2 regions of the Streptomyces sp. Q2 genome follow, and region 1 is predicted to be linked to the other one. Evidence: riboswitches for the same ligand, from Rfam matches in the RefSeq annotation. Region 1 holds a riboswitch; the other holds the start of a gene.

Region 1 (4,564 bases):
CTCGAATACCTGCCGTACCGCCTGACCGACTGGACCGCGCCCCGCGACTGGCAACGCCATCCCTGGTACGCGGGCCACGGTTACGCCTCCGTACGAGTGGACGTGCGCGGACACGGCAACAGCGAGGGCATGCCCGGCGACGAGTACTCGGCGACGGAGCTGGCCGACGGCGTCCACGTGATCGACTGGATCGCGGCGCAGCCCTGGTGCGACGGCAAGGTCGGCATGTTCGGCGTCTCCTGGGGCGGCTTCAACTCCCTCCAGATCGCGGCCCTCGCTCCCGAGCCGCTCAAGGCGATCGTCACGGTCAGCGCCACCGACGACCGCTATGACAACGACGTGCACTACATGGGAGGTTCGGTCCTCGCGGTGGACATGCACGCATGGGCGGCCACCATGCTGGCCTTCGTCTGCCGCCCGCCGGACCCGCGGTACGTCGGCGAGGCGTGGCGGGACATGTGGCTCAAGCGCCTGGAGGAGGTCGACCCCCTCATCCACACCTGGCTCGACCACCAGACCCGGGACCGCTACTGGCGCCACGCCAGCGTCTGCGAGGACTACGGCGCGATCGACGCCGCCGTCCTCGCGGTCGGCGGCTGGCACGACCCGTACCGCGACACGGTCCTGCGCCTCGTGGAGCATCTCCCGGCCGACCGGATCCGCGGCCTGATCGGACCCTGGTCCCCCCAGTACCCCGACCGCGGCCTGCCGCCCGGCCCGGCGATCGGCTTCCTCCAGGAGACCCTGCGCTGGTGGGACCACTGGCTCAAGGGCAAGGACACGGGCGCGATGTCGGAGCCCCTCCTGCGCGCCTACGTCAGCGACTCCCACCCCCCGGCGACGGTCTACGACACCCTGCCCGGCCGCTGGGTCGGCGAGCCGGCCTGGCCCTCCCCCAACGTCTCGACGATCTCGTACGGCCTTCAGGGCTCCCCCTTCCTCGTCCGCTCCCCGCAGCACACGGGCATCGACGCCGGCCGCTTCTTCCCGATCGGGAACGACGCCGACCTGCCGCCCGACCAGCGCGAGGAGGACGGCAGGTCGGTGTGCTTCGAGTTCGAAGCCTCCGAGGAGACCTGGGTGTTGGGGCGGCCGAGGGTTCGGCTCAGGCTGACCTCCCAGGTGCCGCGCGGCCAGGTGATCGCCCGGGTCTGCGACGTCGCCCCGGACGACTCCTCGACCCTGGTCACCCGGGGCGTGCTGAACCTGTCGGCGCGGCAGGGGCGGGACAGGGTCGTGCCGTGGGAGCCGGGTGTCACGCAGGACGTGGAGTTCGAGCTGAACGGCATCGGCCACGCCTTCCCTCCCGGTCACCGCATCCGCCTGTCGGTCTCCTCCACGTACTGGCCGTGGATCTGGCCGCAGCCCGACTCGGGGGCGGGCTTCACGCTGGACCCGGAGGGCAGCTTCCTCGAACTCCCGGTGCGGACAGGGGAACCCGCCGCCGACATCCCCTCCCCCATCACCTCCGGCATCACCTTCGAGGAACCGGAGCAGTCCGAGCCGCTCGGCGTCAACTCCCCGGTCACCCTGGACGAACCGCGGCCGGAGCGCCTGGTCGTGCGCGATGTGGCCAAGGGTGAGTGGCGGCTGGAGGTCGATCCGCGCCACGGCGGCACCCGCGTGTATCCCGACGGTCTGGAATGCACCGAGGACGCGCTGGAGACGTACACGATCAACGAGTCGGACCCCCTGTCGGCCCATGCCCGCTCGGACTGGTCGGTCGGGCTGCACCGCCCGGAGCTCGCCTGGGAGGCGACGGTCCGCACCCGGTCGGAGCTCGGCTGCGACGAAACGGGCTTTTTCACCTCCAACGAGGCGATTTGCATGGATGGTGGCGAGGTGGTCTTCCACCGGACCTGGGAGAAGCGGATTCCACGGACGGCCGGTTGACTCCGAGTTGGGCCCATTGCCCGATTTGACACTCTTGCGAACGCGCGTGAGTTGGGTCACTCGCGCCCCTTTTCGGCCTCGACGCCACCAGCCCGCTTTCACCCTTGCCCAATGCGCGAGTTGAGTCTTGGCAACCGCAAAGAATCAAGCGCCCCATATGCCTCAGACCAAGGTCAACAGGTTGATGTGTGATTCCGCCACTTGTTACGGACATGTGCTCTCGCATACGTTCCGGGCCTGTCGGGCGGACGCCTAATCCTGCCGCCGCCCCACAGGACACCCATCGACCATCACCGCACGGCAGGAGCGGGGGAACCAGGTAAGCCGCCGCACCGGAGATCACGCCGGTACGGCTAGGGGTGAAGTCGCGCCGCCTCACGGCGGCACGGCCGGGCAGCTCCCGCCCGAACCCGACAGCTCACCTCGTAGGCGCCGGAGAGGAACAGCGCCATGGCCGCACGAGGCAAGCACCGTCGTACCCGCACCAACCCGCTCACCCGAGGCGTCATCACAGCCGGAACGGGCATCGCCGCCCTCGCCCTCCCGCTCCTGGGCGCGACCACCGCGAGCGCCGCACAGCCGGCCAAGGCCCCCGCCACCGCGCAGGCCGCGGCGCAGGTCAAGTCCCTCAAATACACCACGGTCAAGGGCGACACGCTCTACGACATCGCGGACAAGTACGACACCCCCGGCGGCTGGCGGCAGCTCTACAAGGACAACCGCAAGGCCGTCGGTGACAACCCCCGGCTGATCCACGCGGGTCTCGATCTGACGGTCAGGACGGCCAAGAAGGCGAGCACGCCCGCCAAGAAGGCCACCCAGTCCGTGACCCAGGCCACCCAGGCCTCCGTCAAGACGTACGCGAACAACCTCGACGGCTGGATCAACGAAGCGCTGGACATCATGGCGCAAAAGGGAATTCCCGGCTCGTACGACGGCATTTACCGCAACGTCATGCGCGAGTCGTCCGGCAACCCGCAGGCCATCAACAACTGGGACTCCAACGCCGCCGCCGGCACCCCGTCCAAGGGCCTGCTCCAGACCATCGACCCGACCTTCCAGGCGTACCACGTGGACGGCACGTCGTGGGACCCGTACGACCCGGTCGCGAACATCACCGCGGCCTGCAACTACGCGGCCGCGCGGTACGGCTCGATCGACAACGTCTTCGGGGCCTACTGAGCCCTGCCGACCGCGGACCTACCGGCGGGGAAACAGTCTTTCGAGGACGACGGCGATGCCGTCGTCCTCGTTCGACAGGGTGATCTCGTCGGCCACCGACCGGAGTTCGGGGTGGGCGTTGGCCATGGCCACGCCGTGCGCGGCCCAGTCGAACATGGGGATGTCGTTGGGCATGTCCCCGAAGGCGATGGTGTCTTCGGGCCCGAGGCCCAGATGGTCGGCGGCCAGGGCGAGGCCCGTCGCCTTGGTGATGCCGCATGGCTGGAGTTCGACGGTCCCGGGGCCCGACATGGTGACCGTCGCCAGGGAACCGATCACTCCGCGGGCCGTCGCCGCCAACTCGTCGTCGGACAGGTCGGGATGGCGCAGCAGCACCTTGCTGATGGGCGCGCTCCACAGGTCGTCGCGCCGCCCGACCCGTACCGCGGGAAGGGTCGGGTGGGGCATCAGATAGCCCGGCTCGATGAGGGTCAGCCCGTCCACGCCGTCCTGGTCGACGGCCGCGTACACCTGGCCGAGTTCGGCCTCGATCTTGCCGAGCGCGGTCTCGGCCAGCTCCCGGTCCAGGGTGACCGACCACAGCAGACGGTGCGCGCCGGCGTCGTACACCTGCGCGCCCTGCCCGCACACCGCGAGCCCCTCGCTGCCGAGGTCGTCGAGGAGCGGCCGCACTCTGGGCGCCGGGCGGCCGGTCACCACCAGATGCCGGGCCCCGGCCGCCGCCACCCGCGCGAGCGCGGCGAGCGACCGGTCGGAGAGGGTGTCGTCGCCTCGGAGCAGCGTTCCGTCCAGGTCGGTGGCGATGAGTGAATATGCGGTGGGTGCGGCCATGATCAGAGAATACGGATGGAACGCGCCGGCGACTCGACGCGAACCGGACGGCTACAGCCTTCACATGCGTTGACGCCTGCTCCGGTTACGGCAGTTGGCACCCTCACGCGGAGTCCCGTACCACCAGTTCCGTGGGGAGTATCACTCCCGACGTGTCCTCCCCCGCGATCTGCGCGAGCAGCATGCGGACCATCTCGGCGCTGATGCGCTCGAAGGGCTGGCGGACGGTGGTGAGGGCGGGGGTGATGGCGGTGGCCGCGGGAGAGTCGTCGAAGCCTCCGACAGCGATGTCATCGGGGACCGAACGGCCGCTCTGCTGCAGGGCGTTGACGACGCCCTGGGCCATGAGGTCGGAGGCGACGAACACCGCGTCCATGTCGGGCGCCTGGGCGAGCAGCCGGTGGGCCGCCTGCTCGCCGCCGGTGCGGCGGTAGTCGCCCTCGGTCACCAGGGCCTCGTCGTAGGGCAGCCCCGCCTCGGCGAGCACCTCGCGGTAGCCCGCCAGCCGGTCCGTGCCGCCGGGGGTGTCCAGCGGACCGGTGATCATGCCGATGCGGCGGCGGCCGCCGCCAAGGAGGTGGCGGACCATCTCCCGGGCCCCGTCGCGGTCGTCGGCCGCCACGTAACTCACCCTGGAGCCGAGGCCCATGGGCTTGCC
Region 2 (4,564 bases), on a different contig from region 1:
TTCAGTCGTACGTCGGTGGACGTGTTGATGATTCCGAACGCGTTCGGCCCGATGATCCGCATGCCGTACGCGCGCGCGTGCCGGACCAGTTCACGCTGCCGCTCGCGCCCTTCCGGCCCGCTCTCGGCGTACCCGGCGGAGAGCACGACCAGCCCCTGCACGCCGTGCCTGCCGCATTCCTCGACGACCTCGGGGACCTGTTCCGCGGGAACGGCGACGACCACGAGGTCGACGGGCCCGTCGATGTCCCGGACCGACCGGTGCGCGGGCACCCCGGCGAGTTCCTTGTGCCCCTCGGGGAGTGCCTTGTTCACGGCGTGCAGCCGGCCGGTGAAGCCCGCGTCCCTGATGTTGTCGAGAACGCTGCGGCCCACGCCTCCGGGCGTGCGGCCGACCCCGACCACGGCGACGGACCCGGGCATCAGCAGCCGCTGCACGGACCGCGCCTCGGCGCGCTGTTCGCGCGCGTACTGCACGGCGAGCGAGCGGTCCGTCGGCTCCAGGTCGAACTCCAGGCGGACGACGCCGTCCTCGAAGCTGCGCTTCTGGGTGTACCCGGCGTCCCGGAACACCTTGATCATCTTGTTGTTGGCGGGCAGCACCTCGGCGGCGAAGCGGCGGATGCCCCGCTCACGCGCGACGGCCCCGATGTGCTCGAGGAGGGCGGAGGCGACTCCGCGCCCCTGGTGGGCGTCCTGGACGAGGAAGGCGACCTCGGCCTCGTCGGCCGGGGCGGCGGCGGGCATGCCATCGGCGCCGATGCGGTCGTAGCGTACGGTGGCGATGAACTCGCCGCCGATGGTGGCCGCGAGTCCCACCCGGTCCACAAAGTCGTGGTGCGTGAAGCGGTGGACGTCCTTGGCGGACAGACGAGGGTAGGGCGCGAAGAAGCGGTAGTACTTCGACTCGTCCGACACCTGCTCGTAGAAGCTGACGAGGCGATCGGCGTCATCGACGGTGATGGGCCGGACGCGCGCGGTCCCACCGTCGCGCAGCACCACGTCGGCTTCCCAGTGGGCGGGGTACTCGTGCCGGTCCGACGAGGTCTGCATGGGCCCCAGAGTACGGCTCGCGTACGACAACGGCGCGAGGCAGTCTGTGGAGGACGTCAGCCGGACCGAGGCCGCGGTCCGACGACACACCGGGGCGGGACGAAGGACCGCTCCGGGCATGCTTCACGATATGGGAAACTGGTCTAGACAACCCTGATACACCGAAGGGCAGCATCACATGGCTGAGCGCCGCGTCAACGTCGGCTGGGCCGAGGGTCTCCACGCCCGCCCCGCTTCCATCTTCGTCCGGGCCGCCACGGCCGCAGGCATCCCGGTGACGATCTCCAAGGCCGACGGCAACCCCGTCAACGCGGCCTCCATGCTGGCCGTCCTCGGCCTGGGCGCCCAGGGGGGCGAGGAGATCGTCCTCGCCTCCGACGCCGAGGGCGCGGACGTGGCCCTCGACCGTCTGGCGAAGCTGGTCTCCGAGGGTCTCGAGGAACTTCCCGAGACTGTCTGAGCATCCGAATAAAGGTTGCACCGAAGGGCTCGTCCGAATTATCGGGCGAGCCCTTCGCATTTCCCTCTCACGGGCAGCAGAAATAATCCCCCGCGAATTATCTCCCCTTTGTATACGGCCCTCGTGTTAATGCCGCAGGCCCGTCATGTTTACGGGATGTTGCGAGTTCCTCACACGGTCCGGCCGCTCCCCGCCGCCGGTGAATCGCAGCCGGTGCGCCGCCGTCGCGCGCTCCGTGTGCAGCGCCGTGAGCGCCCGCGCACGTTCGCTGTCGCCGCGCGCCACCGCGTCCACGATCGCGCCGTGCTCCGCCCACGACTCGACGGGGTTGGCCGGCGCCTCCACGACGTACATCCAGGCGATCTTGTGGCGCAGCTGGGTCAGCATCGAGGTCATCGCGGCACTGCCGGAGGCCTGTGCGAGCGTCTCGTGGAACCAGCTCCCCAGGGAGCGCAGATCCTCGCTGTTGCCCCGCCTGGACCGCTCCTGGCCCAGCCGCACCAGGCCGCGCAGCACCTTGAGATGGGCCTCGGTGCGCCGCTGGGCGGCCCGCGAGGCGCCGAGCGGCTCCAGGAGCATGCGCATCTCCAGCAGGTCGGCACCCTCCTGCTCGGTGGGTTCCGCGACGCACGCGCCCGCGTGCCGCCGGGTCACCACGAAGCCCTCCGCCTCCAGCGTGCGCAGGGCCTCCCGGACGGGGACGCGCGAGACGCCGTAGCGGCGCGCGAGCAGTTCCTCGGTGAGCCGGCTGCCGCGCTCGTAGACACCCGCGACGATGTCGTCCCGGATCGCCGTGCATACCGAGTGCGCCGGAATACGCATGACCGACCTCCGCTTTAATCCCCGTGAAACGTCGACGATTGACGTGTGTTCAGTGACTCTATTGCAATCAGCGGGAATTTCCGACGGCGGGCCGGAATCCATGGATATTTTTTGGACAGACGGCCGTCTGAAACACCGAAAGCCCCGGCTCGGGGAGCCGGGGCTTCGGGATGCGGGACCGTGGATCGTCAGACGTTCACGGGGGCGGGCGTCAGGCGTTGACGAGCGCGGGCGCCAGACGTTGACCAGTGCGGGCGCCAGACGTTGACCAGCACGGGCGTCACACGTTCACGCCGTGCGAGCGGAGGTAGGCGACGGGGTCCATGTCCGAGCCGTACTCCGGGCTCGTGCGGGCCTCGAAGTGCAGGTGCGGCCCGGTGACGTTGCCGGTGGCGCCGGAGAGGCCTATCTGCCGGCCCGGGGTGACCGTCTGACCGACGGAGACCGCGATGGACGACAGGTGGCCGTACTGGGTGTAGGTGCCGTCGTTCATCTTGATCACGACGTTGTTGCCGTACGACCCGCCCCAACCCGCCTCGACGACCGTGCCGGAGCCGACCGCGTGGACGGAGGTGCCGCTCGCGGCGTGGAAGTCGACGCCGGTGTGGCTGCCGGAGGACCAGACGCCGCCGCCGGCCTTGTAGCCGGTCGAGATGTACGAGCCGGAGATCGGGGCGACGTAGGAGTTGAGGAGCTTGCGCTCGGCCTCGCGGGCGGCCCGCTCCTTCGCCTCGCGCGCCTTCGTGGCCTCGGCGACCGCCTGCTTGCGCGCGGCCTCCTCGGCCTTGCGCTGCGCCTCCGCCTCTTCGGCGGCCTGCTTCTGGGCGGTGGCCTGGGCGTCGATCTGGTCGGCGACCGAGTCGCCGATGGTGATGACGGGGGTGAGACCGGTCTGCTCGACGGCCGGTTCGGCGGCGAGCGCCGGGGCGGCGAGGGTGCCGATGACGCCGGTGGTGGCGAGCGCCGCGACGCCGGCGGCCCGGGCGGTGGTGCGCTTCATCCGGCTGGGACGCCGGTGCTTCCCGGTGGCGCAGGTGAACGCCATGTGGTGGCTGGTCCTTTCCTTCCTTCTCGCCTACCGGGTTAGCTGACGGGTTCGGAGCAGGAAGGTCTCCTACGGACCCCCTCGCGGTGTGCGCGGGCGTCCGATTCACCCCAGGGACTTATGGTTTGGGTCCCCGGCTCCCCAGGCTCGCGCCATGCGGGGACTCGGCGATGACTGTCCGGTGCCGCGGCTGCGGCGCACTGCCTGACGAACAGCCCGCATGACGCTAAGCGCGGCAACTTTCAATCCCCAAACGGATCACGGCTTTTGTAGCGCATGCCACAGGGCAGACAGGCAACCTCTCCCTCAATTCGGACATCCAGGGGCCCCGGTGACTCTGGAGTCACCGGGGCCCCTGGACGCGCGCGTGCGTCCGCTGCGCCGCGCGCTCGCGGCTACTCCGCCGAAACGACGGTGACTTCGCCGACGCCGAGGGCCTGAACGGGATCCTTGATCTGCGCCGCGTCCCCGACGAGGACGGTCACCAGCCGGTCGACCGGGAAGGCGCTCACGACCGCGGCGGTGGCCTCGACGGTGCCCGTCGCGGCGAGCTGCTGGTACAGCGTCGCCTGGAAGTCGTCCGGCAGGTGCTGCTCGACCTGTTCGGCCAGCGTGCTCGCCACCGCCGCCGCCGTCTCGTACTTCAGCGGGGCCACCCCGACGAGGTTCTGCACGGCGACGTCGCGCTCGGCGTCGGTGAGCCCCTCGGCGGCGAGGGTGCGCAGCACCGTCCACAGGTCGTCGAGGGCGGGGCCGGTGTTCGGGGTGTCGACGGAGCCGCTGATGGCGAGCATCGCGGCACCCGTACCGTCCGGAGCGGAGCGCATGACCTGCCCGAACGCCCGCACGCCGTAGGTGTAGCCCTTCTCCTCGCGCAGGACGCGGTCCAGGCGGGAGGTGAGGGTGCCGCCCAGGCAGTACGTGCCGAGCACCTGGGCGGGCCATACGCGGTCGTGCCGGTCGGGACCGATACGGCCGATGAGCAGCTGCGTCTGGACGGCGCCGGGGCGGTCCACGATGACGACCCGGCCGGCGTCGTCGGCGGTCACCGGCGGCACGGGGCGGGGCTCGGCCGAGGAGCCGGTCCAGGAACCGAGGGTGTCCCCGAGCAGCGCGTCGAGGTCGATACCGGTGAGGTCGCCGACGACCACGACGGTGGCGGTGGCGGGGCGGACGTGCTTCTCG

The links. Region 1 has a riboswitch for cyclic di-AMP ahead of ACWBNA_RS14580 (LysM peptidoglycan-binding domain-containing protein). Riboswitches for the same ligand answer to the same signal wherever they lie in the genome.
Region 2: linked by a shared signal. The riboswitch ahead of ACWBNA_RS40270 (M23 family metallopeptidase) and the one ahead of ACWBNA_RS14580 (LysM peptidoglycan-binding domain-containing protein) in region 1 are both predicted to bind cyclic di-AMP.

What each region holds. Positions count from the first base shown of each region.
Region 1 is NZ_JBXEJE010000011.1:180,652-185,215, forward strand. Features, by position in the region: gene ACWBNA_RS14575 (CocE/NonD family hydrolase) at 1-1,893, shown strand, start outside; cyclic di-AMP (ydaO/yuaA leader) riboswitch at 2,175-2,338, shown strand; gene ACWBNA_RS14580 (LysM peptidoglycan-binding domain-containing protein) at 2,344-3,075, shown strand; gene ACWBNA_RS14585 (HAD family hydrolase) at 3,094-3,906, opposite strand; gene ACWBNA_RS14590 (LacI family DNA-binding transcriptional regulator) at 4,010-4,564, opposite strand, start outside.
Region 2 is NZ_JBXEJE010000051.1:37,015-41,578, reverse strand. Features, by position in the region: gene ACWBNA_RS40285 (bifunctional acetate--CoA ligase family protein/GNAT family N-acetyltransferase) at 1-1,052, opposite strand, end outside; gene ACWBNA_RS40280 (HPr family phosphocarrier protein) at 1,231-1,512, shown strand; gene ACWBNA_RS40275 (GntR family transcriptional regulator) at 1,639-2,334, opposite strand; gene ACWBNA_RS40270 (M23 family metallopeptidase) at 2,615-3,379, opposite strand; cyclic di-AMP (ydaO/yuaA leader) riboswitch at 3,393-3,559, opposite strand; gene ACWBNA_RS40265 (M16 family metallopeptidase) at 3,775-4,564, opposite strand, start outside.